Regions from separate parts of the Methylomonas montana genome, predicted to be linked through region 4. Evidence: riboswitches for the same ligand, from Rfam matches in the RefSeq annotation. Region 4 holds a riboswitch; each other region holds the start of a gene.

Region 1 (7,471 bases), 2.0 Mb from region 4:
TCGGCACGAGCCGCTGCCGAGACGAAGGGTTTGGGCGGGCGATTGCACGCCGGCTTCCTCGCGCATCCGGTAGCAAAACCGGTCATGGATGGTGTGATTCAGTTTGGATTGCAAACTGAATGTTTCCATGCCGCCGCCTAGACCGATGTCTTGCAACCATTGCTGAACGGCTGCTTGATCGTCGGCAAACACCGGTTGTTGAAACGCGGCCAGGTCGATACGTTCGCTGGTTTTATAAGCAAAAGGGTAAGTCAACGCATAATCGGCCACACAAAAATTCAGCGGCGCCTCTTCGTAGTGCTGAATGATCACATCGCTGGTAATGCTCAATTTGTCGGCCGGCTCTAAAAAGTCGACCAGCGCCAGCGAATTATCGAATATGTCCCGATACCACTTGATGCTATAAACCGGGCTGATCTCAAGCCGCGACGATTCTATTCGCACATCGTGGCCCTCGCGCGGGCGCAACAGCAGGCGATGCTGATTCAGTATCACCGGACCGGTAAACCAATATTCGGTCAGATGTCGTATCCGTAAACGCTGCATGGCTTTAATTCGGCAGGTTCTCTAACAGCTGGACGCCGGCTTGCATCTGCGTCGGATACAACGCCGGGCCGAACTGGGTGAAGATCGCCACGTCGGCGGCATCGTGTCCGTAAGCGACGATCACCCGTCCGCCGCGCGGCTCGGCTTGGGTGGGATCGAATGTATACCAGCGTCCGCCGACATAGGCTTCAAACCAGGCATGAAAATCCATCGGCTGTAGGCCGTACAAATAGCCCACCACCATGCGGGCCGGAATGCAGAGCGCCCGGCACAGTGCGATACCCAGATGCGCCAATTCGCGGCAAACGCCTTCGCCGGCCAGATTGACTTCCACTGCCGACATCTGAAAGTGCGGGGAATCGGGATTGAAGCGGATATAGTCGCGTATCCATTGGTTCAGTCTGGCGACCTGATCGTAGCCTGGCCTCTCCTCGGCGACGATTTCCCTAGCCAGATCGATGAAGCGGTCGGATTCGCAATAGCGGGTCGGCAGCAGATAAGTCAGTACCGTTTCCGGCAAATTCTGTACCTCGGTAAACGGCGCGCCGGGACAGGTGTCGATATGTTCGGTGGTGTGAATATCGGCGCTGGTATGCACGGAAAACTCGCCGGGCGGCGCGATCAACCGTTGACAGAGGTTGCCGTAGTAGTCGGTATATTCGAAAACCGGCACCGTCGGCTTCAAGGTGTAAGACTCGCGGGCCACCCATTGATTGGCGCCGTTACGCGGCCGCAACATCAGGATAAACGGGGTATCGACGCTGACGTCGAAGTTGATTTCGCAGCTAGTTTGCAGCCACATGTTGGTTATCCTTTTTTGATTACCGAGAAATGTCAGCCATATTTTAGCAGCTGTCGGCAGGCGGTAATTTTACTCTGGAATGACGGTTACGGATGGCTCTCCGTCAACGGCGATTACCTGTCGGCGTTGACGCGCCGACGCAATCATTATACGGGCCTATCGAGCTTCGTGGTTTCCTGGAAATGGAATAAATCCGCAATGCTTGGATATAACAGGCACCTATCCCTGACCATTGTCTTGGAAAACTATGTTATCTGGCATTTCGATAATCAGGGATTTAACTCGCTTTGTCACAAAATTCACGTTTTCCGACCGTGCTGAGCCATGCCGACCAGTCAAAAGCCAAGGATGAACGACATTGGTCTGCTTATTGCTTTGGTTTGCTAGATCACTTGCTGCGGCATGGCCGCAATCGGAATAAGGCCGGTCATGCCAAGTACTAGCAAGTATTTGAACGACTACTCCCTTCAATCCGGAGTAATCCACAAAATTCAACAGCGTTATTTTAAATGCTTGGCATGATCAGGATGCCTTCGCTCAAGGAGAGGAGCGGCGTCGTAGGGATGACGACATTTAGCCACATCCGCCGTGAGACGGAGTCGGAAAGCCACGGGTCTTGGAACGAGACAGCCGGGTTACCTTCAAGTGACAGGCCTGAGAGTACTGTTTGCCGGAATTGCGAAAACCACTGCAGCGGTCGGCCAAGGCCTTGAAGATTAACTGCAACCGTAAATCGCTTTTTAAGGATAAATAATGAAACAGAGAAAAAACCATCGCTCGAAATTGGCTAATGCCGGGGTATTGGCATTTGTGGTATTCAGCGGATTATTGGCACCCGCGTCGGCCAGTGCGGCCTTGGTTAGCGGCAATGCCCGCATCAGTATCGACAATAGCGCTTTTAGCGCGGCGGCCGGCTGGATTGTGGATCGTTATTTCGACGCCAGCTATAACACCACCGCCATCAATGCAAATACGGCCGGCGGTAGCGGTTCGACCTCGAATATGCAGTTTTCAGTTAACAGTGTCGATACCACGGTTTTTTACGGAAATCCGCCCAATCGTTATCTGGAAGCCACCACGACGGATACCGGTAATACCGCAGCGGGTCAGATTGGCTTGAGTGGCGCTTTAAGGCTGGCTGTGCCGGGTAATCCGGGGGCAGGGGTTTTGATGCCTTATGACTTTACCTTGGAAAAAATCGGCAGCATCTGGAATTTGGTTTCGCATGACTTGTTCTTTAAAGGGACGACTTTTCTACAGTTAAGCAATGCCAGCGAATCGGTCAACGCTAACGGCGAACTGACATTGAGCGGCGACTTGATCTTAGGCGGCGGCGTGGGACCTACTACTTATCCGAACGCATTTGGCCTGACCTGGAGTTCGTTCCTGGGGGTAAGCGGCGCCGGACAGACCGCTGTTGTCGGTAGCCTGAGCCTGACGCCGGCTGCGGTACCGCTACCGAGCGCAGTGTGGTTGTTCGGCAGCTCGCTGTTGGGCTTGATTGGCTACAAACGCCGTCAGTTGCATTGCGTGAGCGCTTAGATCATTGTCCTGCCAGATGCAGCCGTATGCGCTGCATCTGGCTTCCCCACCTGTTTGCAATGTCGTCGTGGGGCATTCCGTCAGGAGCGAACCACGGTATTTGTTCGACGGCTATTCAAGCCGGCCAACGAAGATGCAATACCGGGCTGATCGCCGCTCAAATCCATAGACCCTGGACGTAAATCCAGCGAGAGAAAATAATGAAAAAGTATCACTACCCTGTTATTCGCGGCATGCTGGTTGGCGTGGCCGTATATGGTGCATTCGCTTTCGGCAATGCGGAAGCGGCCACGGTAAGCGGTGGCGCCATGACGCTAAATCTGGATCGGGACGCGCTGATTGCCGGGGTGATTAAAGATAATTACCCCGACGCGCCGACCGAGACATTTTCTATCTGTTGCCGGCCTTCTCTTTACCTGGAAGAGTATTTCGATGCCTCGGCGGCATCGAAAACGTCTAGCCAGCTTCGAGATGAAAATACACCGGATCTTTACGACAGCGTGTCGGATGAAATTTCCGCCCTTGGTCGGCAATTTCAGGTCAACGCCTCGTCCCTGCCGGTCAATCCGTTAGGTAGGCAAAACAAAGCCACCACCTTTTCATTCGATCCCGCCAATTTAAGCGGCACGGCGACCGGGCAGATCGGATTGGGCGGCGTGATGCGTTTTCGGGTCGATGTCGACCCGCCGAATAACCGCGTACTGTTTGGCGATCTGGATCTGGAGTATATCCCGGCGTTGGCAAATGCTGTCACCGGGCAATCCGGTTGGATTTTGATGAACAACATCGGCTTTCGGATCGGCGGGTTTGATTTGTTCGATGTCAGCACCCAATTGAGCGGCAACACATTGAGTTTGAGCGGGATTCTGGGTCTGGGCAATGGCTTCGATCATCTCGGCGGCATCCGCGATACCCGAGTCGGCACCTTTAGCTTTCAAACCACTGTCGTCCCGTTACCGGCTGCCTTTTGGTTGTTTGCGAGCGGGATAGCGGGGCTGGGGTTCTCGACTTATCGTAAACGTTGGTCCTGAGCCGTACGGCGAATGGAAAAACTATGGAAGCGCTGAACAAATAGTCATCTTTTTGTAGTGCTAATACTCGTCATGTCCCAGATTGCATCGGGACATGACGTCAATTTTAATTAGCCATCGATAACGTCGTCGTCGGCGCTTTCTAACGCTACCGGTTTGGCCTTGAACACTTCGGCAACCAGCTCCAACTGGGCGCTGAAATGCGGCAACGACGGAATCTTCCAGCCTTTACCGATGACGCGGGCCAGCAGGTTGTTCAGCCAGGGTTTGTTCGAGCTGGCATGATGGATGATGAAGCGGTAACCCTCGCCGTCATTGAACACGGCAAAATCTTCCAGGCTCAATTCAATCGGTACTTCCTCGCCATAAAGCAAGGTCTGCGCATAGATTTTTCGGGCATCAATGTCGAAATTGAAAGCCTGCAATTCGGCAACCCCTTTGAGTATCTTGTTGGCTACCCAAATGATCAGTGCGTTGGGTGTCAACTTGATAACGATTTTGACCAAACTGGATTTAAAACTCATGGCTCCCCCTGTTTTTATTGTTTTATGGTCAGTTGTAGGCCGGAATCAGCATAAGTGTTTTCGGCAAGTTTGCTACTCCCGGTCGCCCAGCTTAGGTAAGCGCTCGGCCAATCCCATTGCATGTCGGGTCAGCAATTGTTTGGCAAACGGTAGGTGGTCCAGCAGGGTCAGGCCGGCGTTACGCACGGCTGCCAACGGCAGATTGCCGTTGGAGAACAGCTTTACCACGCTGTTGGTAAAACCTATGGTTTTGCCATGATCTTGTTGGCGTTGCCGGCTGTAGTTTTTCAGCAGGCGGGCATCGCCCAAATCGCCGTTTTGCTGTTGTTGGTCGATCAACATTTCTGCCAGCAAAGCCACATCGCGAATGCCTAAGTTAAAGCCTTGGCCAGCGACTGGATGCAATTGATGCACGGCGTTGCCGATGATCACGGTGCGGCCGGAAACCATGCTTTCGGCACGGATCAGGCTTAACGGAAAAGCCCGGCGCGGCGCGGCGAGTTTCAGTTCGCCCAAACGGTAACCGAAACAGTTCTGCAGCTCGGCGAGAAACTCGCGGTCGTTGACGTTAATCAGTGTCTCGGCTTGCTCGTGGCTGCGGGTCCAGACCACCGCCGATTGTTTGCCGGCCACCGGCAGCAAGGCCAGCGGGCCGAATTCGGTGAAGCGTTCGAAGGCAGTGTTGCGGTGCGGCAGCGCCGATTGCACCGTGGTGACCAGTGCGGTCTGTCCGTATTCGGTAACTTGTTGCGGAATTTCCAGCAGCTTGCGTACCGTGGAGTTGCCACCGTCGGCGCCGACCAGCAGTTGCGCGCTGACATTTAACGAGCTGCCGTCGTGCTGTTTCAGACTGACATTGACCGCGTCACGGCCGGACATCAAGCCGGCGACTCTGGTTTGGTACAGGCAAACCGTGTCGGTTTTTTCGACCAGATCGGCCATGTGCTGTTCGATGTCGCGGGCGACGATCACGTAACCCAGCGCTTCGACGCCTTGATCTTCCGCCGCCAGCCGGGTCTTGCCGAAGTGGCCGCGGTCCGAGACGTGAATATGTTTGATGGCGGTGGCTTTGTCGGCGACGCCGCGCCAGGCGCCCAATGCATTCAGCAGTTCCACGGTGCCGGCCGCCAAGGCCAGTGCGCGGTCGCCGGCCGGCGAATGGCGCAGTTGTTCACGGCTATTGGCTTCGACCAACGCAATCTTCAAGCCGCTATTTTTCAGCGCCAGGGCCAGACAGTTACCGGCCAGGCCGGCGCCGACGATGATCAGGTCGAAATCGGTTTGCATTGCTTAGCCCGCCATCAGCGCTTCGATGTCGGCAACTGCTTTGGGGACGCCGTGAGTGAGAATCTCATGGCCGTCTTTAGTCACCAACACATCGTCTTCGATACGAATACCGATGCCGCGCCATTGCTTGTCCACCGTTTCGCAGTCGGCCGGCACGTACAGGCCTGGTTCCACGGTTAAGACCATGCCCGGTTCCAGCAGGCGCCATTCGTCCTTGATCTTGTAATCGCCGACGTCGTGCACGTCCATGCCCAGCCAGTGGCCGATGCGGTGCATGTAAAACTGTTTGTATTTTTCGTCCTTGATCAGTTTTTTGGGTTTGCCTTTTAACAGACCCAGTTCGATCAGGCCCCTAGTGAGCGTTTCCACCGAAGCGTCGTGAGCCTTGTTCCAAGGGTTACCGGGTTTGATCTCGGCCAGCGCGGCGGCTTGGGCATCCAACACCAATTGATAGAGCTTTTTTTGCGGTTCGCTAAATTTGCCGGATACCGGAAAGGTGCGGGTAATGTCGGCGGCGTAATGGTCGCACTCGACGCCGGCGTCGATCAGAAGTAGATCGCCTTTGTTGAGTTTGTCCTTGTTGTCGACGTAATGCAGCACGCAGGCGTTTTTACCGCCGGCGACGATGGATGGATAAGCCACCGCGCGCAGGCCGTCTTGAATGAATTCGTGGATCAGCTCGGCTTCGATTTGATATTCGTACACACCGGGTTTGCAGGCTTGCATGGCGCGGATATGAGCCTTGGCGGACACTGCGCCGGCGCGGCGCATCAATTTCAGTTCTTCCGGGCTTTTGAATAAGCGCATTTCGTGGAGGATGTGTTCCAGCGACACCAGTTCGCCGGGCGCGCTGACGCCGCTGCGCGATTGCTTGCGAATGTGATTGATCCATTCCAGCAGTTTGTGGTCCAGATCGCTGTCCTTGCCCATCGGGTAGAACACCTTGCCCTTGTTTTCCAGCATGCCGGGCAGGATGTCGTCCAGATCGTCGATCGGAAAAGAGTCGTCGGCTTCGTAATGCTTGGTGGCACCTTCCAGGCCGGCGTGAGCGCCTTCCCACAAGGCTTTTTTCTCGTCGAATTCGCGGCAGAACAGGATGTATTCGCCTTGTTCGCGGCCGGGGATGAATACGGCCATCGATTCGGCTTCGTTAAAGCCGGTCAGATAGTAAAAATCGCTATCCTGGCGGAATGGATAATGGACGTCGCGGTTGCGGGTGCGTTGTGAAGCGCTGGCGATAATGGCGATATTGCCCTTGCCGATTTGCTTCATCAGGCTGGCTCGGCGTTTTTTGAATTCGCTTTGTTTCATGGTCGATTTTTGGCGTTAGTGGCTTTGCGACGATTGGCTGAGTTCGGCAAACTGATCGCGGACGGTAAAAACCGCGGCACGCACGTATTCGCGAATTTCGATCAGCGCGCTTTCATCGTCTTCGCCGGCGACGTCGGTGTCGATTTTGGTCAGTTCTATGATATCGCGCATCACTTCGGCGGTATCCCCCGGCCAGTCGGCACCGGTTTGCGCGTAACCGACGCCGAACAGAAAACCCTGGCACCAGCTACGCAGAGCTTCCACTTGCTCTTCCAAGGGTTCGTCGTCCTCGGGCATCAGTAAGTCGAAGGCAAATTCGTCGTTCTGATTTTCCAGTAATTGCCGGGTTTTTTCGAACACACCATGCAATAAGGCTTTGTCCTCGTCGATTAACTGCTGTTCGTCTGCGAATAACTCGCGCAGCCAGT
Region 2 (7,471 bases), 1.1 Mb from region 4:
CCCCAGCACGATAGATCTGTCGGTGGCGGTGGATCGATCCCTGACCATACGCGCTTCGATCGCCGAAGTCGAGCACAGCCTGTTCATCGCCATCGTGCTGGTCATTTTGGTGGTGCTGGTGTTTTTGCGAAATATACGCTCGACCTTGATCCCGATCATCGTGGTACCGGTTTCGCTGATCGGCTCCTGCGCGGCAATGTATTTACTGAACTACAGCCTGAACAATCTGACCTTGATGGCACTGACCATCGCCACCGGCTTTGTGGTCGACGACGCCATCGTGGTATTGGAAAACGCCAGCCGCCACATCGAAAAAGGCGTGAAACCCTTCAAGGCTGCGTTAATGGCGTCCAGGGAAGTCGGTTTTACCGTACTGGCGATGAGCGTATCGCTGGTAGCGGTATTTTTGCCAATTCTGCTGATGGGCGGCGTCGCCGGCCGGCTGTTCCGGGAGTTTTCGATGACGCTGGCCACCGCGGTAGCGGTGTCTTTATTAATCTCATTGACCGTCACGCCGATGCTGTGCGCGCGCTTGCTGGGCAAGGAAAATGCGGCCGAGCATGGCCGGATTTATCGGGGCATAGGCTCAGCCTTCGACTGGCTGCAAGATCGCTACGAACAGACCTTACGCTGGGCATTGCGGCATAGCCGGATCATGCTGCTGATCTTGCTGGGCACCATAGGCTTGAATTTTTATCTGTACGCAGTGATCGACAAAGGCTTCTTCCCCACCCAGGATGGCGGCCGCTTGGTAGGCGGCATCCAAACCGACCAAGGCACCTCGTTCTGGTCATTGCAGAAAAAGCTGTTTCAATTTTCCGAGCTGGTGCAAAAAGATCCGGCGGTCAGCACCGTGGTCGGTTTCGCCGGCGCCCAACAGCGCAGCAATAGCGCCGATGTATTCGTGGTACTAAAACCGCATAGCGAGCGCGAACCGATAGACGTGGTTCAAGATCGCCTGCGCGCCACGCTAAACCGCATCCCCGGCGCCAAATTGCATATGTTCCCCGCCCAGGAACTCAGGATCGGTGGCCGCCCCTCGTTTGGTTCCTTCGATTATGCGCTGCAATCCGACGATCTGGATTTGTTGCGGGAATGGACACCGAAAGTGGCAGCCGCATTATCCAAACTGCCGGAACTCAGCGACGTCAACGGCGACCAACAGGACAAGGGCCAGCAGATCGGCCTGGTGGTGGATAGAGCCATGGCGGCACGTTACGGCGTCAGCCAGGCGATGATCGATGCCAGCCTCAACGACGCCTTCGGCCAACGCCAGGTATCGGTGATCTACAATCCGCTCAACCAATACCGGGTAGTGATGGAACTGGCGCCTGAATATTGGCAAAGTCCGGAAGCCTTAAAACAGGTTTATATCAGCGTACCCAGCCAGCGTTTGCCCAGCGGCGAGGAAGCCCCGGCTCGGCAGATACCGTTGTCGGCGCTGGCCAGTTTTGCGCCCACCAATACTCCGCTGACCATCAATCATCAAGGCCAGTTCGCCGCCAACACCATTTCCTTCAATCTGAATCCCGGCGTCTCGTTATCGGACGCTACGCGTTTAATCGAAGAAACCATGCGCGAGATCGGCGTGCCGGTGGCGGTGCAAGGCAGCTTCCAAGGCTCGGCTAAAGCCTTTCAGGATCAGATGCGTAATCAACCCTGGCTGATTTTGGCCGCGCTGTTGAGTATTTACATCGTGCTGGGCGTGCTTTACGAAAGTTTCGTGCATCCCTTGACCATCCTCTCCACCCTGCCCTCCGCCGGAGTCGGTGCGCTGCTGGCGCTGATGGCTTGCGGCACCGAGTTCAGCATCATTGCCTTGATCGGCGTGATTTTGCTGATCGGCATCGTCAAGAAAAACGCGATCATGATGATAGACTTTGCCTTGCAGGCCGAGCGCGAGCAAGGCCTGGATTCGCGCGAGGCGATTTTTCAGGCTTGTCTGCTACGCTTCCGGCCCATCATGATGACCACATTGGCCGCGTTGTTCGGCGCACTACCGCTGGCGCTGGGTACGGGCTATGGCGCGGAATTGCGTCAACCGCTGGGGATTTCCATCGTCGGCGGCCTGATCTTTAGCCAGATGCTGACGCTGTATACTACCCCGGTGGTGTATCTTTACCTGGATCGTTTCCGGCTGTGGTGTCATGGCCGTTTTTTTAACCGCGCCGCTTCCCGAGCGCGCAAACCTGCCTGAGTTTCACCGAGATTTACATGAGTTTTCGTCTTAAGCACGCTCCGATTTATGCCTTATTCGCCGCCCAATTGACCGGTTGCATGGTCGGCCCGGATTATGCTCGTCCGCAAGCCAGCTCAGTGCCCGCCGAGTTCAAGGAACTCGAGGGCTGGAAGCAGGCTCAACCCAGAGACAAGGGATTGCCGGGCAAATGGTGGGAAATATTCAACGATCCCAGATTGAACGCACTGGAAGAACAGGTCGCCGGCGCCAATCAATCCATCATCCAGGCCGAGGCTCAATACCGGCAAGCCCAGCATTTGGTGCAATCCGCGCAATCGTCCTTGCTGCCGGTTGCCACGCTGACCGGCACCTTCAACCGCTTCAGAGCCGCCACCGGTCAGAACGTCGCGGTAGGCGGGGTGCGGAACTTGTTCGGCCAGGCGGTCAATGTAGCCTGGGAACCGGATTTATGGGGTAGCGTCCGCCGCCAACTGGAAGCCAATACCGACAACGCCCAGGCCAGCGCCGCGACGCTGCACGGCCTGATATTGTCCAGTCAGACGACCTTGGCCGACAATTACTTTCAACTAAAGGTGCTGGACGCGCAAAAGACCTTACTGGACGAAACGGTGGCCGCTTACAGCAAAACCCTGGAAATCACCAAGAACCGCTACGCGGTGGGCGTGGTCGCCAAGGCCGATGTGGTGCAAGCCGAAACCCAGCAGGAAACGGTGCGCGCGCAGTCCATCGATCTGGGCGTGCAGCGCGCCAAGCTGGAACACGCGATTGCGGTGCTGATCGGCAAATCGCCGGCCGAATTATCGTTGGCACCAACCTCTTTAGATGTGCAAGCGCCGGGGATTCCGGTCAGCCTGCCTTCTGAACTGTTGGAACGCCGTCCCGACATCGCCGCCGCCGAACGCAAAATCGCCGCCGCCAACGCCCAGATCGGCGTCGCCAAGGCGGCTTATTACCCGACCTTGAATCTGGCCTCGACCAACGGCTTTCAGTCGCCTACCGCCGACACGCTGTTCACGATGGCGCGCCGCTATTGGTCCTTGGGACCGGCCGGCCTGGCGCTGACATTATTCGACGGCGGCGCCAAGAACGCTCAGTACAAACAGGCTGTCGACGCTTACGACGCCACGGTCGCCGCTTATCGTCAAACCGTGCTGACCGGCTTTCAGGAAGTGGAAGACAATCTGGCCGCGCTGCGTATCCTGGACGAAGAAAAACAGGTGCAGGATAAAGCCGTCGCCGCTGCTAACCAGGCGCTGGCGTTAACCAACAATCAATATCAGGCCGGCACCGTCAGTTACATCAACGTAATGACGGCCCAAGCCGCCGCGTTGTCCAACCGCCAAACCGCCGTGCAACTGCAAGGCCAGCAACTTAGCGCATCGGTGCTATTGGTAAAAGCCTTGGGCGGCGGCTGGAACGAAACCTTGCTGCCTAGCGAAGATGAAGCCGGCGGCGAACGGAAATGGACGGATTATTTGATTTTGCCGCTAGCAGAGTAATCCTTGTAAACCCTGCCCCTTCTCGCGAGGCTCTTATGTCAGAAAAATCCAATCCGATCGCCATCATTGCGACTGAGGCACCGGCAAGAAGCAAGCCATCAAGCTATCCCGAACCGTTCGCGTCGCTTATGCTGGGTCGGGAGAAGCGCCGGCTTGGCGATCTGTTTGGTCTTACAAACTTTGGCGTCAACTTGACACGTTTGGCTCCCAATGCCGTTTCTGCCCTTCGTCACGCTCACACCAAGCAAGACGAATTTATCTATATCCTGCAAGGGTATCCAACCTTACATACTGACGAAGGTCGCAGCCAGCTCTCGCCGGGAATGTGCGCCGGCTTCAAGGCTGGCAACGGCAACGGACACCATCTGATTAACGAAACGTCGGAGGCAGTCATCTACCTCGAAATCGGCGACCGGACGCCGGGAGACGAAGGAAGTTACCCCGATGACGATCTCAAAGCCATACTCGTGGAGGGGAAGTGGAAGTTTGTTCATAAAGACGACACACCGTACACGTAAACTAATCTTCGCCTTTTAACGTAGCATATTCGGAGGCATGGTTATGCAATGCAATGCATTTCACCTCATTCTTACGATTACGCTACGTTAATCGTATCTAGGACATATCCCCTGGGTCTGCCGATACCCGAATGGTTCATCCGGCGGCCAAACGCAAGGCCGGAACCTCGCGCCGCAACACCCGGTTTTTGGGTCCGATAAGCTAATGACATCAAGCTTGCCCCTTATATTCAGATCTCATCACGCCATTTCGCAAGGTTTGTCTTTCCGGCGCAGGAACCTCTTCCTTTAAATGATTCTACTGCCGGTTTAACAGCATTTTTAACCTGATCGTCATCAGTAATACGTACGTATTACATTTCTTGCAAAGTTCATGCACCCGTCACCGAAAAGACCTACTCACCTGAATAAGATGCCGCAGGCTTTAACGCTGAGACCAGTCGTTTGGCTATCAGCTGGGAATAGCTAGGGAACAGGGATGGCATGGATAGGGACTGAGCCGAGGTTTTAAGTCATCGCTGGAAGCGCAGGGCATGTTGTACCAATATTGTGTTAATTCAAAATCAGAAGTGTGTAAAAGCTAAACCGATCGTGAGGTCGGGGCGGAAAACTGCGGGTCTGAGGGTTCGATACATCACGATAGCCGGGTTGCCACCTTAATTAATTTAAGGAGATTTAAATGAAAGTCGTTAAATATGCACGTTGGGCTTTCGCCCTGTTGTTGCCGCTGGCAGCCACCACGGGTAACGCAGTAGCCGATACCGTGCCATACTCATATAACGCCACTGGCGTCGGCGCGCCAAGCTGGCCTTTGTTCCTGGATGTCAACGAAACGATCAAGATCGAGAGAAAAGGTTCTGGATCAAGCACTTATTGGCAATTGAAAGGCACCGGTTCCACTGCTTCATTCTGGGGCGATGTGGACAATTATGTTAATTTGGGTCGCGATAGCGTGAAATACCAGGCTAACTTCAACTCGGCCGGCAAATTGATCACATCAATCGGCTCTACGAGCTTGAGCAACTATTTGGAAATCAAGGGCAGCCTGCCTGCCGGCACCTTTGGCAACACCTCATGGTCCAACCAGCCCGAGCAATTGTTGCTGAGCGCCAAACTACTGGATATCAACCCTGACAACAATACACCCGACTATGTCGGCACCTATGGCGGTTTCGCTGTGGGTTTCAAAACCAAATTCACCGGTGGCTGGGCTGCGAATAACCCTGGTTTGACCGGCGGTTCTACTGGCGAAAACCTCTGGTTGGCGGGTCTGAGCAACGGCTTTTTAGATCTGGTCAACGCATTGGATGGTAATAACGGCAACGGCTCATTTAGCTCCTTGATCGGTTCGTCAAAAACCATTAAAAATGTCGTATCCGTCGCTTCCGTTCCCGTCCCTGGCGCGGTTTGGCTGTTCGGTACTGGTCTGTTAGGCCTGCTGGCTGGCCGGCGCAAAGCCGTTGGCTCAAGACTTGCCGTATAAAATACATGACCTAGCCCACGCCACGTTGGCTTTAAGTCAGCGTGGCTTCAGTTACACGGCCATCCATTGCACTAACAGCCAAAATAGGGCCATAGGATGGGATAAACAATCCCCCATCAAACGCTAATTCGCAGGCTCCGTGACTAGCCTGCTTCTACGTGAAACGCATAGGCGTTCTTACCCGACTTCTTGATCTTGTAAATCGTGCCATCGGCATAGCCGATCAGTTTGTCGCCGTCGTTGCTATGATCGGGGAAAATCGAAATGCCGATGGATGCTGGCCGCTACCTTGGCGGTTTGGCCTTGACTTCCACTTGATAGGCCTGCGCCCTCATCGCCAACGACTTCTCCAGGAAATGGCGTTGAAACTCCTGCGGATCGCCGGTTCGGACGAGCGGGGTGTGTCCTGTTTCATAGTGAAATCTACTTCTCGGCCCGGGAGAAGGAGTTTTTATAAGTTCCCTCCAGCCATTTCGAGCCATGAACCGGCGGTCAACATTCGGCGCAAATGCCCAAAGTCGGGATACTAAACTGACGTTAGAGTCCTGCTCCCAGCGACCGTTATCAAGCTTTGTGCTGTTGCCCAGCAAACACCCCTTAAACAGAAGTCTATTGAAATTGGTGCTGAACAAGCAGCACTGCGCTGAACGCCTGCTGAAATCACTGACCCCCCGACCCTAACCGTATTACGGGGTAAGATTTATTCCATTAAAAACCATTTAAAAATAAAACCTTATAAATCGTCTTCAATATTTCCGACCATCCCGCCTGGCTTACTTAAAAATCTGGCACGCCTCATGCTTTATTAGAAATCAGCAGCATTAATCACAGCCGATCCACTGCATGAAATGCCCGCCGATTCGGCGCGCAATAGCAAGGAGTACGGCGTTTTTATTTAAGTATGGGGAACATCGCAATGAGCAGTCCTTTAGCCACATTGAATAAATTTGCAGCGGCGGACACTGCCGCGGATTGGGAACCGACCGACGTCGTTTCGCTGAAACCGTCGCTCAGCCCACTGGCGGAGGGTATCGCCCATTCGCGAATAGCCGTCGCGCTGGGGGATTTTAAATACGTCAGCGAAACGCGCGATCACAAATTGGTCGACTTTTTATTGATAGGCCTGTTATCGGTATTTATCCATAACACCGTGGTCGATCGTTTCAGCGGCGCGGCGTTCGAGCAGGAAATCGCCGAACCGGTCAAGCCGGAAACCAAAGTCCAAATCACGCTGACTCGGCCGCAACCGAAACCGGTACCGCCGCCACCGCAAGTCAAGCCCCAGCCGCCTAAGCCTAAAGTAGTGCCTTTGAAGCCGCCGAAAATTAAGCCGGTGCCCAAGGTTGTTGAGCAAGAAGCCCCCGCGCCAGTCGCCGGCCCGGTGGTCGATAACGCGCCACCTGCACCTCCGGCGCCGCCGGCTCCCGTGGTCGAAGAAAAAATCACCGAACCGCTAGCCGACGCGGCTTACCTGCACAACCCATTGCCGGAATATCCGGAGATGGCGCAGGAGCGCGGCTGGGAAGGTAAAGTCATCATGAAAGTCCACGTGCTGCCGGACGGCACCACCGATAGCGTTACCGTCAGCAAATCCAGTGGCCAAAAAGTCCTGGACGATGCCGCCGTCAAAGCCGTTTTAAAGTGGTCTTTCGTGCCGGCCAAACGCGGCGATACGCCGATTGCCCGCTACACCACGGTTCCATTCACTTTTAAATTGTAATCACTTTTGAGGATCATACATGTCTGATATAGCAACCAACGTCATCGTCGA
Region 3 (7,471 bases), 950 kb from region 4:
ATAACCCTGCGGTCCAGGGGACGCTGCGCGATAAAGCCGCGCAGCGTCCCTGACCTCCACGTTAGGCGGAATGGCATACCAATTTGCAATTGAATCAGAAGCGTTGAAGCGCTTTTATGGTGCGTATTCGTCATTACTGGAGGAAATGATGGTATAAATCTCTATGCAGGAAAAACCGGAGATAATCGTGAAGGCTGCAATCCGATCAGCGCGCATCAAGGATATTATTTAGAAAATGAGTCCAACTGTTTTTCGCGAAAGTGGCTTCCGGTTTTATTTCTTCTCGCGTGAGGAATCCAGAATGCATGTCCATGTTCAAAGCCAAAATGGAGAAGCAAAATTTTGGCTTGAACCCAAAATCGAACTTGCACAACACATTGGGCTTTCCCAGCACGAAATCAACCAAGCAATTCGCTTAGTTCAGGAGCACGAAAATGAAATCCGCAACGCGTGGCTTAAACACTTCCCTAGTTGAAGTAACCAATATCTCTAAACATGGTTTCTGGCTTTTGCTAGAGGACGAAGAGCTGTTTCTTCCGTTCTCCGACTTTCCTTGGTTTCAAAATGCCGCAGTCGGGAGGATTCTTAATGTCGAGCTTCCTTCATCAAACCATTTATATTGGCCCGAGTTAGATGTGGACTTGGCTGTTGAATCTATACGTCATCCTGAGAAATTTCCGCTGGTGAGCAAAGCCAATGCCTAACCCAACGCTCCAGAGCACTGTAATGGTTTGATCCTGCCAACCTCGGCAGACGGCGCGATCACATTGACTGCGCGGGCGTGGGCGGTTCGGGGCAAGGTCTCGGTTTAGCAGATGCCCAACCAGCGCTCCTGCGTTCGCCCCGCAAGCAGCGCGCTGCATAACTATCCCGAAAGTCGGCTTGACTCTATATCCTCCGGCAGATGCGGTGTTTTGGCTTTCGATCAAGTATCATCGAGCAATTACCTCAATTTGATGCGTTTAGACGTAGGGATAAAAATTTAGATGGCTAAAAAACCTAAATCCGCCTACGTCTGCACCGAGTGCGGCGCGGACTATCCAGGTTGGTCCGGGCAATGTAATCAATGCGGTGCCTGGAATACTATCAAGGAAGTCAAACTAGGCAGCGGCAAGGCGGCGCGCGACAACTCCGGTTATGCCGGCAGCCGCAGCGAAGTGCATTTGTTGTCGGAAGTGAATCTGGCCCAAGCCGAGCGGATTTCCACCGGCCTGGCCGAATTCGACCGGGTGTTGGGCGGCGGCATCGTTACCGGCAGCGTGGTGTTGATCGGCGGCGCGCCGGGAGCCGGCAAGAGCACCATTCTGCTACAAGCCATCGCCCACATTGCTCAGCAGCTGCCGGTGTTGTATGTGTCCGGCGAGGAATCGCTACAACAAATCGCCGAACGCGCTCATCGGCTGGGGCTGAAAACCGCCGGCATCAAGATGTTGGCCGAGACCTCGGTGCAACAAATTTGTCAGGTACTGGACGAAGAACAGCCCAAGGTGGTGATCATCGATTCGATCCAGGTGATGTATACCGCCGATTCCGACTCGGCGCCGGGCTCGGTGTCGCAGGTGCGGGAAACCGCCAGTTATTTGACCCAATACGCCAAGCGTAGCGGTGTGTCGATTTTCATGGTCGGCCATGTCACCAAAGACCAATCGCTGGCCGGGCCGATGACCTTAAGTCATATCGTCGATGCCCAGGTAGTGTTGTCATCGACCGACGATTCGCGTTTCAGAGTGCTGCGCGCCGACAAAAACCGCTTCGGCAGCGTCGGCGAACTGGGTTTTTTTGCGATGGAAAGTAGCGGTTTGAAGGAAGTGAAAAATCCCTCGGCAATGTTTTTATCACGCGCCGAAAAGCCGTCGCCGGGCAGCGTGGTGACGGTGTTGTGGGAAGGCACCCGGCCTTTGCTGGTGGAGATTCAAGCCTTGGTGACCGAAAGCCAGTACGGCAATCCACGCAGGCTGGCGGTGGGTCTGGATCAAAATCGGCTGGCGATGCTGTTGGCGGTGTTGTCGCGCCACGGCGGCATTTTTACCGGTAACGACGAAATCTACGCCAACGTGGTCGGTGGCATCAAGGTCAGCGAAACCAGCAGCGACCTGGCGATCATGATCGGCGTGGTGTCCAGCTTGCGCGACCGCATCATTCCTTACGACACGGTGTTTTTTGGCGAAGTAGGCTTGAACGGCGAGATTCGCCCGGTCGCCAACGGCCATGCCCGCCTTAACGAAGCGGCCAAGCACGGTTTCAAGCGCGCGGTCATCCCGAAAAGCAACAAGCCCAAGGACGCTGTAAAGAATTTACAGATCCACGCGGTCAGCAATATTCAAGAAGCGCTGGCGGTGCTGGCGGATTTATAACTGTCGCTAACCATTTAGGCGATAAACTTCGTCAGGGAACGATATGAAAAATGCAGTCGCCGCCAACAGCAAGCCTGGCCGAAACGATCCGTGTCCATGCGGCAGCGGCAAAAAGTATAAAGCTTGTTGCCTTAAACAAGCCGAAGCGACCACCAGACCGGGTCAACCAAGCGTGGACGATGCGTTAAAACAAGCCTGGCAGGCGGTGACGCGGCGCGATATGGCCGGCACGCTGCACGGGTTTCGGCAGGTCTTGGCTATCCAGCCAAACCACGCGGAAGCGCTGGCCGGTTTGGGGCAAGCGCTGTGCTGGCATCAACAGCGCCGCGAAGGGCTGGCTTATCTGCAACAGGCCGCGCGCCAACTGGAAATCGACGCCCAGCAAAGCCGCAATATTCGTTTTATTTTGGAGCTAGCCGAGCAGTTGCATTATTGGGGCGATTTGGATACCGCGCTGAAACTGACCGAGCTGGCGGTCACATTGGAACCCAGTGATCCTGCGGCGTTGAATAACCGGGCGCTTTATCTGACGCGAGTCAATCGATTCGAAGACGCCTTGCCTTTTGCCAGCAAGGTCTGCGAACTACGTCCCGACGATCCGGCTTGCAATAACATGCTGGCGGTGCTGGAAGCACAATTAAATCGCTTGCCGGAAGCCGAGCAGCGCTTTCGTAAAGTGATAGCCGCCAATCGGAATAATCAGCAGACCGCTCGCGCCTGGCAGGAGCTGGTCGGAGTGCTGGATAAGCTGGAAGAATACCAGGCATCGTTCGATGCTTGCCAACAAGCAAAGGCCTTATATCGGCAATTGCCGGAATTGCGCGCGCTCGATGCCGACCATATTTTTCGCACGATCAAGCGTAATAAGCAGGGTTTTGACCCGGCTTTGCTGCAGCGCTGGACGGCGAGTGACTTCGCCGACAGCTTGCCGGCGCCTACTTTTTTGTTGGGGTTTCTGCGTTCCGGCACCACGCTGACCGAGCAAGTGCTGGCGGCGCATCCGGCGGTGTTCACCTCCGATGAAAACGATCTGATTCACGGTTTGATTCAAGAGCTGCAACGGCTTAGCGGTTGTGTAGACGATATTCCCGCCGCATTGCGTGGGCTTGGTTTGGATGATGTCCGGAAGTTGCGCGCTTACTATTGGCGGCGGGTTGGCGAAGAATACGGCGAGGCAGCGTTGAAAAAACGCTTCATCGACAAAGTGGCGCTTAACAGCATCGATATAGGCCTGATCAGCTGCGTATTTCCCGAGGCCAGGATTATCTTCGCGTTGCGCGACCCGCGCGACGTTTGTTTGAGTTGTTTCCAGCAGGCATTCAAACCGTCGAATGTGACGATCAATTTAATCAGTTGGGAAGGCGTGGCTAAGCAATACGCGGCGGTGATGGATTGGTGGTTGCATATCAAGCCATCGATACAACCGCGCTATTTGGAATTGCGCTACGAGGATACTGTCAACGATTTCGAAAACAGTTTGCGCCGGGTTTTTGCTCTGCTGGATTTGGAGTGGGTGGCCGAAGTGAGTGCTTTTCACGAGAAAGCCAAGGGCCGTTACATCGCCACGCCGAGCTTTGCCGCAGTTGCGCAGCCGCTTTATTCGCGGTCGGTGGCGCGTTGGCGACATTATGAAAAGTTTTACGAGCCTATTTTGCCGATGTTGGCACCGTATATCGAGGCGTTTGGCTACCGCTAAATAAAGGCTGCGCCAAAGGCTGGGAGAGGACTGCTGTTGGTCAAATCGACTCGAAGCCCGCCGATCGGTGATCAATTAGAATGGAGCTTCCATGCTCCCGGCCATCCTTGACCGAAAACCGACCTGACTTTACGAATGAAAGCGGCTGTCGGTTGAATCAAATTGGCTTTAAGTGCCAACAGCCGGCTTTCGTCGTCCGAAACCGATCAAGCCCGCCATTGCGCTGCCGAATAGCCAAACTGCGCCGGGCACCGGTACCGGCGACGCGGCGGCCGAGATCGTGGCGGTGTAAGCCAGATTGGCGCCGCCTACCGTGCCGTCGTAACCGCCCAGGATTAGCGTGTAATTGCCGGCGGTCAGGAAACGGGTCAGCGTCGCGGTGGCAGTGGTGCCTTGAACGGCGGCGACGGCCCAAGCAGTCGGATCATGCGGTATCAACGACGAACCCAGCACCGAGCCCATCGGATTGAGCGCACCATTATTTAAATATGAATCGTGGCGGCTACTGCCGTCGTTGGTATCCCAGCCATCCCATAAACCGAAGGCAGGGCGCAAATTGGAGTTGTCCGAGGATACAGTGATGGTGACAGTAGCGTCATGGTGCAGCTCGAATAAACCATAATCGGCGGTATGGCCCCAGTTGGTCGCGCCGTCTTTGTAAGCTTTGGCGCCCATGCCTATCGTAAAGCCGGCGCCTTCACTGTTGGCGGTTTGCGAGTTGGCCACTCCGCCGTCGTTATGGATCATCGCTACCCAGGTCGCAGGCAGGTTGCCGGTGTAGCCTGGATCGTCAACTGACCATGGGCCGGTTTGCGAGCCATCCGCAGGTGCGCCAGAGGTGTTATAGGTAACGTGCGCATTTGCTACATCAGTGACTAGCAGCATTGCGGCGACGGCGCCAGCCAGCGCCAATTTTTTATACGGTGCGGGTTCAATCATTTTGGCCTCTCGATCGAATAAATAAATTCAAACGTAAGTTTGCGGCTGAGCCGCGAGTTGTAACGGGATTACCGGCAAAACTGGCGGTAATCCCGTTTCGTCGATTAAGCGGCTAGTTGCGGTTTGCGACGACCGAAACCGATCAAACCGGCAATCGCACTGCCAAACAACCAGACTGCACCTGGAACAGGGACAGGGGCGGCTGTTATGGTGCTGTAAGAATGAGTATCTACCGTATATGCCAGAGCCGAATTGCTTGCTCCGCCGTGCGCGCCGACGACTAGGGTGTAGAAACCTGCGTCACCATCGTTTAGGCTGCCAGCAACTGCGTCGGTTTTTTGCCACTCGGCAAAGTCCATTGAAAGTGTGTAGGTCAGAATATCGCCAACTGAAACTTGCGAAGCGCTCCATAACAAAGCAGAGCCGTCAACGCCGCCTGTTCCTAAACTGGAACCTTGTACGCCCGCCGCGTTCGGATCGAAAGCCGCTGTGCGGTTAGAAAAGATGGACGTATCCGATCCGCGGTATAGCGCGACATCCAATAATGCATTGGCATCGTTCAAAGAATCGTAGTTAGCGTCTCTTTTGACCGTGATGTCTATGTTGTACGTGCCGCCCCACACGCCTGTCGCGGTAGTTACATTTTGCGCATTGTCGTTGGAGCCGGCACTAGCGTGAATCAGTGCGTAATCGAGACCGCCTGTGGTGCTGCCTGTCTGCCATGAATCACCGCCCACAGCGACGTAGGGATGGTCATTTGCGCCGCCGTCGGGGAGGAGGGGGCCCCAAGTGGTTGAAGCGTTTTGAACGGCATAAGCTCTCCATAAGCTGTTAGTTTCGGTAGCAGAGGTTCCGGTTTTATAGTTGCGATTGGTTTGGCCTGTTGCAGTTGAGTCGTGATGGCCGAAATAAAAATTGTAAGGGAGGGTTCCTGTGTAGTCGGTTGGCAAGCCGCCGGTGCCTGGAATGTTAGCATTGGCGTCGCCAGCGACCCGTCCGCCAATACCGACAGGCCCGTAGCCGCCAGTATTGGAGACGCCATCGGTGTTATTGACGCTATCGCCGATAGTGATACCAGCACCGGTCAGGTTATAGGTTTGATGAGCGAATGCTTGGCCGGAGATGCCAGCTAGTCCAGTTGTCAAGAGAGCTGCTATAGCCGTTTTACGAAAGATCATGATCATCCTCTTTTTATTAGAATTAAAGGTAACAGCGAAACTGACAAAACTTGACCAACAGCATTGAGCCAAACTTTGCCCTTACCCACGAGCTACCGTGGGGCAATCCGGCCTTCTTTAAATCGTTTTTAAGAACCGTGATTTTCCGGCCCCGCCTCACGACGGGTGTGGCCACTCGTGCTTCGCGCGATGGACTGATTAGCGGACGTTAGACATGCCAGGAAAAATGGTCAATTAACTGTTGCCGATAAGCAACGCGCGAAGTAAGTTCCAAGTCTTAAGCCAGTAATGAGCCAATTCGGAAAAGTTTTAATGATTTCAAATTAATGTGGTGGATTTTCAGTGAAATGCCTGATGTGGGCAAATGCCTGAATTGAGGGAAATAACCTTGCGAGCTTTTTTATATAACATAGATTAATTACTGCCGGATTGGTTCGGTCCGGCCTAGCATTTAGTGCTTGCTGATTCGATGAAGAATTGCTTTCTTTTATCGCAATTTATTGTTAGTTTGTTGCGCCGCAAGGCTTGGCTGACTTTAAATTTTAACGGAGTGATTTATGCAGAGAACCGATAAAACCCCGCTGTGGGTATTCCTGGCGCTGTCCAGTATCGAAACCCGTAAGGGGGCGTTGCTGTTGATCTGGAGTAGCCTCGTCTTTACCTTTTATTGCGTGCCTTGGGGGCTTTATTTTGACGGTAATGGCTGGATCGCCAGATTATTCTTGATCGATGACTGGGAGTGGTTTGCGATGATGGTGCCGATGACTCTTTGGTATTGGCTCAGCATGAGATGGGTGGATAAAAACGGCAGCTGGCGCTTAGCGAATGCGTGATACGCCGCATAGTCTGGAGGCGCCAGACATCATTCGAGCCGGATGTTATTTTGGTTAACTAGCCAATTAATTATGGGGCTCTGGTTTTTAGCCTGAATAACCGTGCTTGTTTACCGACATAAAAATAGCGGAAGGGAGTCTAACTATTTTGGTAAATGCCGGCAGCTTTCGGGAAGGGCGATAACATAGTCGCTACTTTCTATTCTTTAAACATTACTGCCATGTCCATGCTTTCACATATACTCCCCAAAGCCGAAATCTCGATTAGGGAAAATCTGAGATGGCTTTATATCCTTAGAAATCTAATGCTGTTCGCCGTGACGGTGGCAGTGTTTATTGCCGTCAATGGTTTGGGCATCAATTTACCGCAAAACCAGTTGTGGCTGGCGATTTTTGCGATTTCGATACTCAATCTTTACACCTGGTTGCGCCTGGGAACCCCGGAAGAAGTCACCGAGCACGAGATTTTTT
Region 4 (7,471 bases):
GGGCGCGGCAAGGATGCCGCGCGTTTTCGGAGGGCCAGGGATGGCCCTTCCGAAAACCCTCGCCAAAAGCGAGACGCGCAGGATTAAGGCGGAATGTCGGGTGGCCTTTTCTTTGAATACTTTCTTTTGGCCACGCACAAATTCGTCAGGAACGAATTTGAACAGCCAAAGGCTGGCCCGAAGGGCGAAAACCATGGATGGTTTTCGTAGCGAAAGTATTTCGGCTGTCGGGCCGAGACCCGACTTCAAAATCATCCTCGCGTCAGCGACACTTCTTCCAACACCTGTAGCAATCAAAAACATCCTCACTTCACCAACTTCTGCGTCACCAACCCCAACTGACTAATCTGCAACCGAGTCACCACGTCCAACACTTCGATGACTTTCTGGTACTGCACGCTGGCATCGGCTTTCACCACCACCGGTAAGTCCGGGGTGGCGGCTTTGTATTGGGCCAGGCGGGTTTCCAGTTCCTGGAGCGACACCGGGTAGGTATCCAGATAGATGCTGCCGTCCGGGGTAATCGAGATGGCCTTGGTTTTGGGTTTGGACAAGGACGGCGTGCTGCTGGCCTTGGGCAGACTGACGGTGATGCCCTGTACGGTGGCGGTGGTCATGATGATAAAAATCAGCAACAGCACATAGGCCACGTCCAGCATCGGTGTGATGTTGATGTCGTCGTAGATTTTGCCTTCTTCCTCGACTTTCATGACTTAGGCTCTGCGCTGTTGTCGGGCGGCGCGCATCGACAACACGGCCAAAAACTCGTCGGCGAACATCCGCATACTGGCGGTGATGTCCTTAATCCGAGTCAACAGGTAGTTGTAGGCAAACAAGGCTGGGATCGCCACGGCCAGACCGGCGACGGTAGCCAGCAACGCGGCGGCGATACCGGGAGCGATGGCGTTAATATTGACGTCGCCGCTGGCGGCGATCGCCGCAAAGGTAATCATCACCCCGACCACCGTGCCGAGCAGCCCCAGGAAAGGCCCTCCGGCGATGGCGATGGTCAGTAACACCATGTTGCTGTTCAGGCGTTGGCTTTCGCTGACGATCTGGCTATCCAGCTTGACGCGCAGGTAATCCCAGGCTTCTCGGGTCACCACCTGATCGGCACCGCCTTGCAGCTTGTTCAGCTCGTGGATCGCCGTGTGGTACAGGTGATACAAGGTCGAGCTTTGGAAATGGTCGTGTTTGCCGACCAGCGCGGTCAACAAGTCCGAGTCGGCCAATTCCTGTTCGTCGCTGGTTTCGTCCTGATCCAGTTCGCCGAGTTTGTTCGAGTCCAGCCGGCGATATTTTTCCAGGAAGGCTCTGTTATCTTTCGTGACACGAGTAATGACCAATGTTTTGGTGACCATGACGATCACGGCAACGATCAGCATGATCAGGGTCAGACCTATCACCACCCAGCCGTCGACGGTGACGTTTTGGACGATGACCATGAAGTGGCCGGCATCGCCGCTGCTAACGGCTTCGTCCTGGCCGTAGCTCAACACCGAAAAGTCCGGGCTTTGGCTGCGAAAGCCAAACTTGACCCAATCGGCACTGCGGGCGGTGGCGGCGATTTGCACTTCGTCGAGTAGGCCCACCAGGTTGCGGCCGATGCTGATCGTCGGGTTAACGGCGGCTAACGTAATGGCGGCATTGCCGGCCAATACGCCATCGACATACAGTTCTAGTTTGTCGCTCTTGGCGGTCACAGCAATATGTTGCCAGCGGCCCAGGGTCAGGTTGACCGAGGCGGTGCTCGCGCCAGCTAACCACTTAGCGCTCAACACCGTGCCTTGAATGCTCAATTCCAGACCATTCGCGCCTTCGCGGGCTTCCAGCAGGCTGGCGGCGTTCTGCGGCTGATCAAGCTTCAGCCAGGTAGAAAAAGTCCAGCCTTTGGCGGGCGCCATGACCAACTGCGGCGCGGGATTAATCGACAATGGTCCGGTGCCGGTGAATTGAGCCGCAGCACCTATCCAACCGGCCGGCTGAATCGTGGCTTTGGAGTCGGCGGCGTGGCTGGCGTAGGCGGTGGCGTCCTGCGGCAGCGCTTCGCCGTCCTTGAAGTGGTAGACCAAACCTTGCGCCACGTCGTAGAGGTTTTTCGGGTCGGAACCATCCGGTGCATTGGCGTTGCCGTAGTACAGCCAGAAGTCGTCGCTGCTCACGCCGCCGCGCACTTGCGGCAGTTTCACCCAGATCAGACCGATCTCGCTCAACAGGTCGACTTGCTCGACGTCGTACACCAGCGGGGTTTTGTCGTCTTTTAAAAATCGAAAATCGCGGCCGTTCTCGGCCAGTTCGACGAAGTAGCCGAAGTTGCCGGCATGTAGCCGCACCAGTATCGGCACATCGCTCAGCGTCTCCTGAATGTCGGCGCCGGTCGCCGCTGCGTCCACCGCCAGTTGCCGGCGCGACGACCAGTCGTCGTTCCACCAAGCCAGGCATAGAGAAGGTAACAAAAACAGGCTCAAGGCCCACTTCAGTGCATTGTGCGTCATGAGTGTTAGCGGAATTAGTTCGGTTGATGTTGGCTATGCATGGGGCAATTCATATTCATCGCATCGGCTCCATGGTCGTGTAGTTGCGCGTCGAACCATTCATCGGCGAGTGACGGCTTCCGGCGGTAAAGATTATTCATCATCCCTGAGTGAATAATCGCGCCTACACTGTCACGGTGATTGCCTGCGGCGGCCCTGGCCGTCCGCGTCACCTCGGCTTTGACCCAACCAGGGGATCAAAGCCTTGGCTCTCGCATGACTCCACGCCGTTTCGCGATGCCTTGCAGTTTTTCTAGTCGAAAAACCGCCCGGCGCTGCGGCTTCCAGGGACTACTCAACCTTCACTCGCTAGCGCTTCGTTTCCAAGGTTTCGCAGCGGTTGCCTTGAGCCAGCGGCTTTGCGCCGGCCAGCCAGCAGGCCTAACAGACCAGTACCGAACAGCCAAACCGCGCCAGGGACGGGAACGGAAGCGACGGATACGACATTTTTAATGGTTTTGGATGAGCCGATCAAGGAGCTAAATGAGCCGTTGCCGTTATTACCATCCAATGCGTTGACCAGATCTAAAAAGCCGTTGCTCAGACCCGCCAACCAGAGGTTTTCGCCAGTAGAACCGCCGGTCAAACCAGGGTTATTCGCAGCCCAGCCACCGGTGAATTTAGTTTTGAAACCCACAGCGAAACCGCCATAGGTGCCGACATAGTCGGGAGTATTGTTGTCAGGGTTGATATCCAGTAGTTTGGCGCTCAGCAACAATTGCTCGGGTTGCGCGGACCATGAGGTGTTGCCAAAGGTGCCGGCAGGCAGGCTGCCCTTGATTTCCAAATAGTTGCTCAAGCTCGTAGAACCGATTGATGTGATCAATTTGCCGGCCGAGTTGAAGTTAGCCTGATATTTCACGCTATCGCTACCCAAATTAACATAATTGTCCACATCGCCCCAGAATGAAGCAGTGGAACCGGTGCCTTTCAATTGCCAATAAGTGCTTGAGCCAGAACCTTTTCTCTCGATCTTGATCGTTTCGTTGACATCCAGGAACAAAGGCCAGCTTGGCGCGCCGACGCCAGTGGCGTTATATGAGTATGGCACCGCATCGGCCACAGCGTTACCCGTGGTGGCTGCCAGCGGTAACAACAGGGCGAAGGCCCAGCGTGCATATTTAACGACTTTCATTTAAATCTCCTTAATTAATTAAAGTGGCAATCCGGCTATCGTGATGTATCGAACCCTCAGACCCGCAGTTTTCCGCCCCGACCTCACGATCGGTTTAGCTTTTACACACTTCTGATTTTGAATTAACACAACATAGGTACAACATGCCCTGCGCTTCCAGCGATGACTAAAACCTCGGCTCAGTCCCTATCCATGCCATGCCATGCCATCCCATTCATGCACCGCATTGAACAGCGCTGCGTGCTTGGTTCGGAAGCTTAGGCTGGCGCCTCCCGCCTCGGCTGTATAACCGATCTGTAATTGGCCTGGTAGGCAGCGCGCAACTGCGCCAAGCCCGGCATATCGGCGCCATGAATGAAGGCCGGGGCGGAAAAGTCGCCACGCCCGAAACGTTGTGCCAGTTCCTCCAAATGGCGGCGAATCGACCAAACCTGCTCCAGATCCATATCGTCGCGGGCAACGATCCGCTGCACGCCGCCGTCGGCTGTCTTTAGAAATTGATGCTGAGTCCGGGCCAGGGAAATCGGCGTCACTTCGGCGCCGCGACGGGCGACTTCCGCCTGTCTGGCAAGATCTTCGGCCGAAGCAGGATGACTTAACAGTGCCGATGCCATCAATTGGCAAAGGCATGCAAAGCGAGCGCGCAATGCAGGATTGATGGTGCAAGTGTTATTCACTAATAAACCTCCTTCAAGTTTTCTCAACAGGACGAAAACCAATACTGGGAAAATCATACCAAGTGCCTCGGAAAGGGTAGGCAGCCAGTCCAAGCTACCTACCCACCTTTCAGCGCGGTTCCTTAATTGCCATTCCAATGTTCTAAGGAAGGGGAACAGGGCTGGTTTCCGGGCGGAAGCCGTCGGTCAGCGTCGTCAAAAACGTCACGATGTCGTCGACTTCCTGGGCGCTAAGACCCAGCCGGCCTAAAGTGCCTGGCAACAACTGAGCGTTGCGATGGACGGTTTCCGGCACCTCGGCGGGCGGCCAACTGGCGACGTCGCGGGTGTTGTCGAACATCACCACTTCGTGCAGCGTCTTGAACACGCCGTTATGCATGTAAGGGGCAGTGACCTCTACGTTGCGCAGCGTCGGAATCTTGAATTTACCTCTTTGCAGCGGATCGTTAACCACCGCGCCCAAACCGACATCGACAAAATCCGCCCCATCTGGATTCAGCTCCGGCGGGAGGTCGTAGTAGGGGTTTTCGGGATTTTTCGGTACGCCCAGGTTTTGAAAACCGAAGCTGGTAAACAGCGGTCTGCCGTCCGGCCCACCCTTGGGCGTATGACAGTTGGAACAGCGCGCCTTGCCCATGAACAGAAGCCGGCCCCTTTCTTCCGCGGGCGTCAGCGTAGCCAGGCCGGCCAGGAAGTAGTCGTATTTGGCGCTGAACCGATTCATATCGTCCGAGCGTTCATAAGCCGCCAAAGCTTCGGCGATATGCTGAAAGGCCGTATCGACATCGTTTAGGGATTGCGGCCCGAATACCTTGCGGAAAAGATGGGCGTAGGACGAGCGGCGGACGGAACGCACCACGTCTGACTTGTCCTGGTTATGCATCTCCAACGGGTTCAGGAAAGGCTGTTTCGCCTGTTCTTCCAGCGTTCCCGTCTGCGACCGACCGTCCCAGAACAAGCCACCCACATACCCGCCCTGCGGGAAGGCCGGACGCACGGTTGGATCGAAATGGAGCGGCGGGGTGTAAGCCGTGTAGGCCGTGGTCATCGCGTTTCTGCTACCTAAGCGGTCCTTGAGAACGCCTCTTGACACCGGGAGGGCCTTGTTCGGATCGGCGAATCCGGCCGCCGGACTATGACAGGTGGAGCAACTCTGGCCGCTGGGTTTAGAAAGATCCGGGTCGAAAAACAGTTTTTCGCCCAGTTTGTCGATAGTCTCCGCTTTGAGTTTATCGGCATGGACGATCGAGCTCAGAACAAGGCTGCTAAACATCAGTATTTTGGGTATGGCTCGCATCATATTTCTCTTGAGTTATAGTGAATCTGGTACGGATGGGTAAGGCCATCAAGATCGAACAGCGAAACGGCTTTACATCCTCGTCGGATATTTTCAGGAGCCGCTCTCCTTTAAATGTTATCGGGCTGTTCCATGTAAACGATTACGGTAACTATTGAAACCGAACGCAAACAAACCGCTGAGCATGAAAATAGCGCTAGCCGGCAAAGGAACCGACGCCACGCTGACCACGGTCAGACTGGTCAGATTGGAAACATAACGGCCGCCCTTGGCGACATCGCCCGGCACCACCAATTCGGCAAAACCTTTGTTACCTAGCGAATTGCCTAAGCCGTCGGCATAGGCCACCAGTACCGAGATATTGCCGAAATTGGGATTCAGTTCGCCCAGCGCAAACACCGCCTGATAGCCGTCGCTGCCGGTAGCAACTACGTATTTACCGAGAATGTCGTTTTTGACGGCGGGATTAGCATTAATGCCGGACAGATTTACTAAATCCCAAAGCGATACGCCGGTAAACGACGATCCAGTCAGCGGTGGCGTATTCACAGTGACGGTCTGCGCCGGCAGCGCGGCCGCCAGGCTGGTCAGGCCGTAAGTCGCGGCATTGGCGACCGCGCCATTGACGGTAAATTGTCCCGACACGCCGGAGGCGGCGGGTGTGTAGTCGACATGGCCGACGTGCAGACTGGACAGATTCGATACCCAACGCCCAGCTTTGACGTCATCGGGCGACACGATGCGGGCGAAGCCGTTGCTGGTCAAATCCGCGCCGTTGAGTTTATAGGCAAGGATGTCGTTATGATTGCCAAAGGAGGCATTCATTTCCGCCAACGAAAATACTGCCTTATAACCGTCCGTACCGGTGGCGACCACATAATCGCGCAAGATGTCGTTCTTCGGTACGGTAGGATCGGTCTTTAAATAACTACCGAGAAAACCGCTCAGCGATACGCCGGTGTAAACATCGCCATTGCTCAAGGTAACGGTTTTCTGGGCGCCGGGATTGGCCTCTGCATAGCTTTGCAAGGCGGCCAGGTCGAAACTGGCGGGGCTGCCAGCGTTAAGATAGCCGCCCAGACTAAACTGGCTTGATGGAATCGCCGCGAAGACTGGATTGGCGAGTAATATGGCTAGCGACAGCCAGACCAAAGCAGCCGCGCGGCTAAGAAAAATTTTAGTGTCCAACATCAATGAGACGCCTTGGGTTAAATGAACAATTGCCGATAGCGATCTGGTCAAACCACGCATATCGGCGGAAGGCGGCACGTCCTTGTGCCGTTCAAGCCAGCCAAATCCTATGGCAACAGCTTGAAGTGTTGCTTGTTAACGCTATCTGGTATTTTCGATAGCTCCGACAACCGCCCCGACATCCTGTGCTCGGCGGCATGAAACTGGTTGGCAGGTCTCGCAAACCTGCCTATCGAAGAAAGGTGCACATCCTCGTGCCATTCAAGCCCGCCAAATCCTTATGGAATCAACTTGAATTTCCGAATCTATCGTTGCGATCGCCGCGTTAATATCCCTAACGCAGTTCCACGCTGCCGAAGTCCGGATTGACGACAGGGACCGCGCAGGCATCGGGAGTGCCACTCAGGGAACGTGTGAACGGCGTCACTGGGTTGGCCGGATCCCAAGTGGCCGGCGGCGCATGGCCGTTCGCGCTCAGCGCAATGTAACCGGCCTGACCCCAGCTATGATTACTCAAAGTACCGTTGCGAGAGGCAATCGTGCTGGGCAGACTGCTATATGCCACCAAGGCATTCAATGCGCTGTCCTGGTTACCGTTCACATTGTTTTTCCAGGAAATCGCGTACTCGCCAACCAA

Evidence for each region. A riboswitch is a leader RNA that binds a small molecule or an ion and turns the genes downstream of it on or off. The one in region 4 is predicted to bind cyclic di-GMP.
Region 1: another riboswitch for cyclic di-GMP. It lies ahead of QZJ86_RS17580 (hypothetical protein); the one in region 4 lies ahead of QZJ86_RS08290 (PEP-CTERM sorting domain-containing protein).
Region 2: another riboswitch for cyclic di-GMP. It lies ahead of QZJ86_RS13430 (PEP-CTERM sorting domain-containing protein); the one in region 4 lies ahead of QZJ86_RS08290 (PEP-CTERM sorting domain-containing protein).
Region 3: another riboswitch for cyclic di-GMP. It lies ahead of QZJ86_RS04100 (hypothetical protein); the one in region 4 lies ahead of QZJ86_RS08290 (PEP-CTERM sorting domain-containing protein).

Annotation. Positions count from the first base shown of each region.
Region 1 is NZ_CP129884.1:3,795,554-3,803,024, reverse strand. It holds gene QZJ86_RS17590 (transglutaminase family protein) at 1-546, opposite strand, end outside; gene QZJ86_RS17585 (transglutaminase family protein) at 551-1,348, opposite strand; cyclic di-GMP riboswitch class I at 1,915-1,991, shown strand; gene QZJ86_RS17580 (hypothetical protein) at 2,102-2,890, shown strand; gene QZJ86_RS17575 (hypothetical protein) at 3,091-3,921, shown strand; gene QZJ86_RS17570 (hypothetical protein) at 4,032-4,445, opposite strand; gene ubiH (2-octaprenyl-6-methoxyphenyl hydroxylase) at 4,518-5,732, opposite strand; gene pepP (Xaa-Pro aminopeptidase) at 5,736-7,043, opposite strand; gene QZJ86_RS17555 (UPF0149 family protein) at 7,059-7,471, opposite strand, start outside.
Region 2 is NZ_CP129884.1:2,920,073-2,927,543, forward strand. It holds gene QZJ86_RS13415 (multidrug efflux RND transporter permease subunit) at 1-2,197, shown strand, start outside; gene QZJ86_RS13420 (efflux transporter outer membrane subunit) at 2,215-3,699, shown strand; gene QZJ86_RS13425 (cupin domain-containing protein) at 3,735-4,217, shown strand; cyclic di-GMP riboswitch class I at 4,787-4,873, shown strand; gene QZJ86_RS13430 (PEP-CTERM sorting domain-containing protein) at 4,897-5,700, shown strand; gene QZJ86_RS13435 (energy transducer TonB) at 6,617-7,420, shown strand; gene QZJ86_RS13440 (MotA/TolQ/ExbB proton channel family protein) at 7,440-7,471, shown strand, end outside.
Region 3 is NZ_CP129884.1:832,283-839,753, forward strand. It holds gene QZJ86_RS04075 (RusA family crossover junction endodeoxyribonuclease) at 1-53, shown strand, start outside; gene QZJ86_RS21555 (DUF4160 domain-containing protein) at 302-475, shown strand; gene QZJ86_RS04080 (DUF2442 domain-containing protein) at 435-704, shown strand; gene radA (DNA repair protein RadA) at 987-2,354, shown strand; gene QZJ86_RS04090 (sulfotransferase) at 2,398-4,050, shown strand; gene QZJ86_RS04095 (hypothetical protein) at 4,219-4,989, opposite strand; gene QZJ86_RS04100 (hypothetical protein) at 5,094-6,167, opposite strand; cyclic di-GMP riboswitch class I at 6,266-6,349, opposite strand; gene QZJ86_RS04105 (hypothetical protein) at 6,725-7,000, shown strand; gene QZJ86_RS04110 (ATP-binding protein) at 7,228-7,471, shown strand, end outside.
Region 4 is NZ_CP129884.1:1,779,391-1,786,861, reverse strand. It holds gene QZJ86_RS08300 (ExbD/TolR family protein) at 306-710, opposite strand; gene QZJ86_RS08295 (DUF2341 domain-containing protein) at 714-2,495, opposite strand; gene QZJ86_RS08290 (PEP-CTERM sorting domain-containing protein) at 2,830-3,669, opposite strand; cyclic di-GMP riboswitch class I at 3,692-3,778, opposite strand; gene QZJ86_RS08285 (hypothetical protein) at 3,927-4,346, opposite strand; gene QZJ86_RS08280 (cytochrome-c peroxidase) at 4,489-5,646, opposite strand; gene QZJ86_RS08275 (molybdopterin-binding protein) at 5,761-6,834, opposite strand; gene QZJ86_RS08270 (hypothetical protein) at 7,169-7,471, opposite strand, start outside.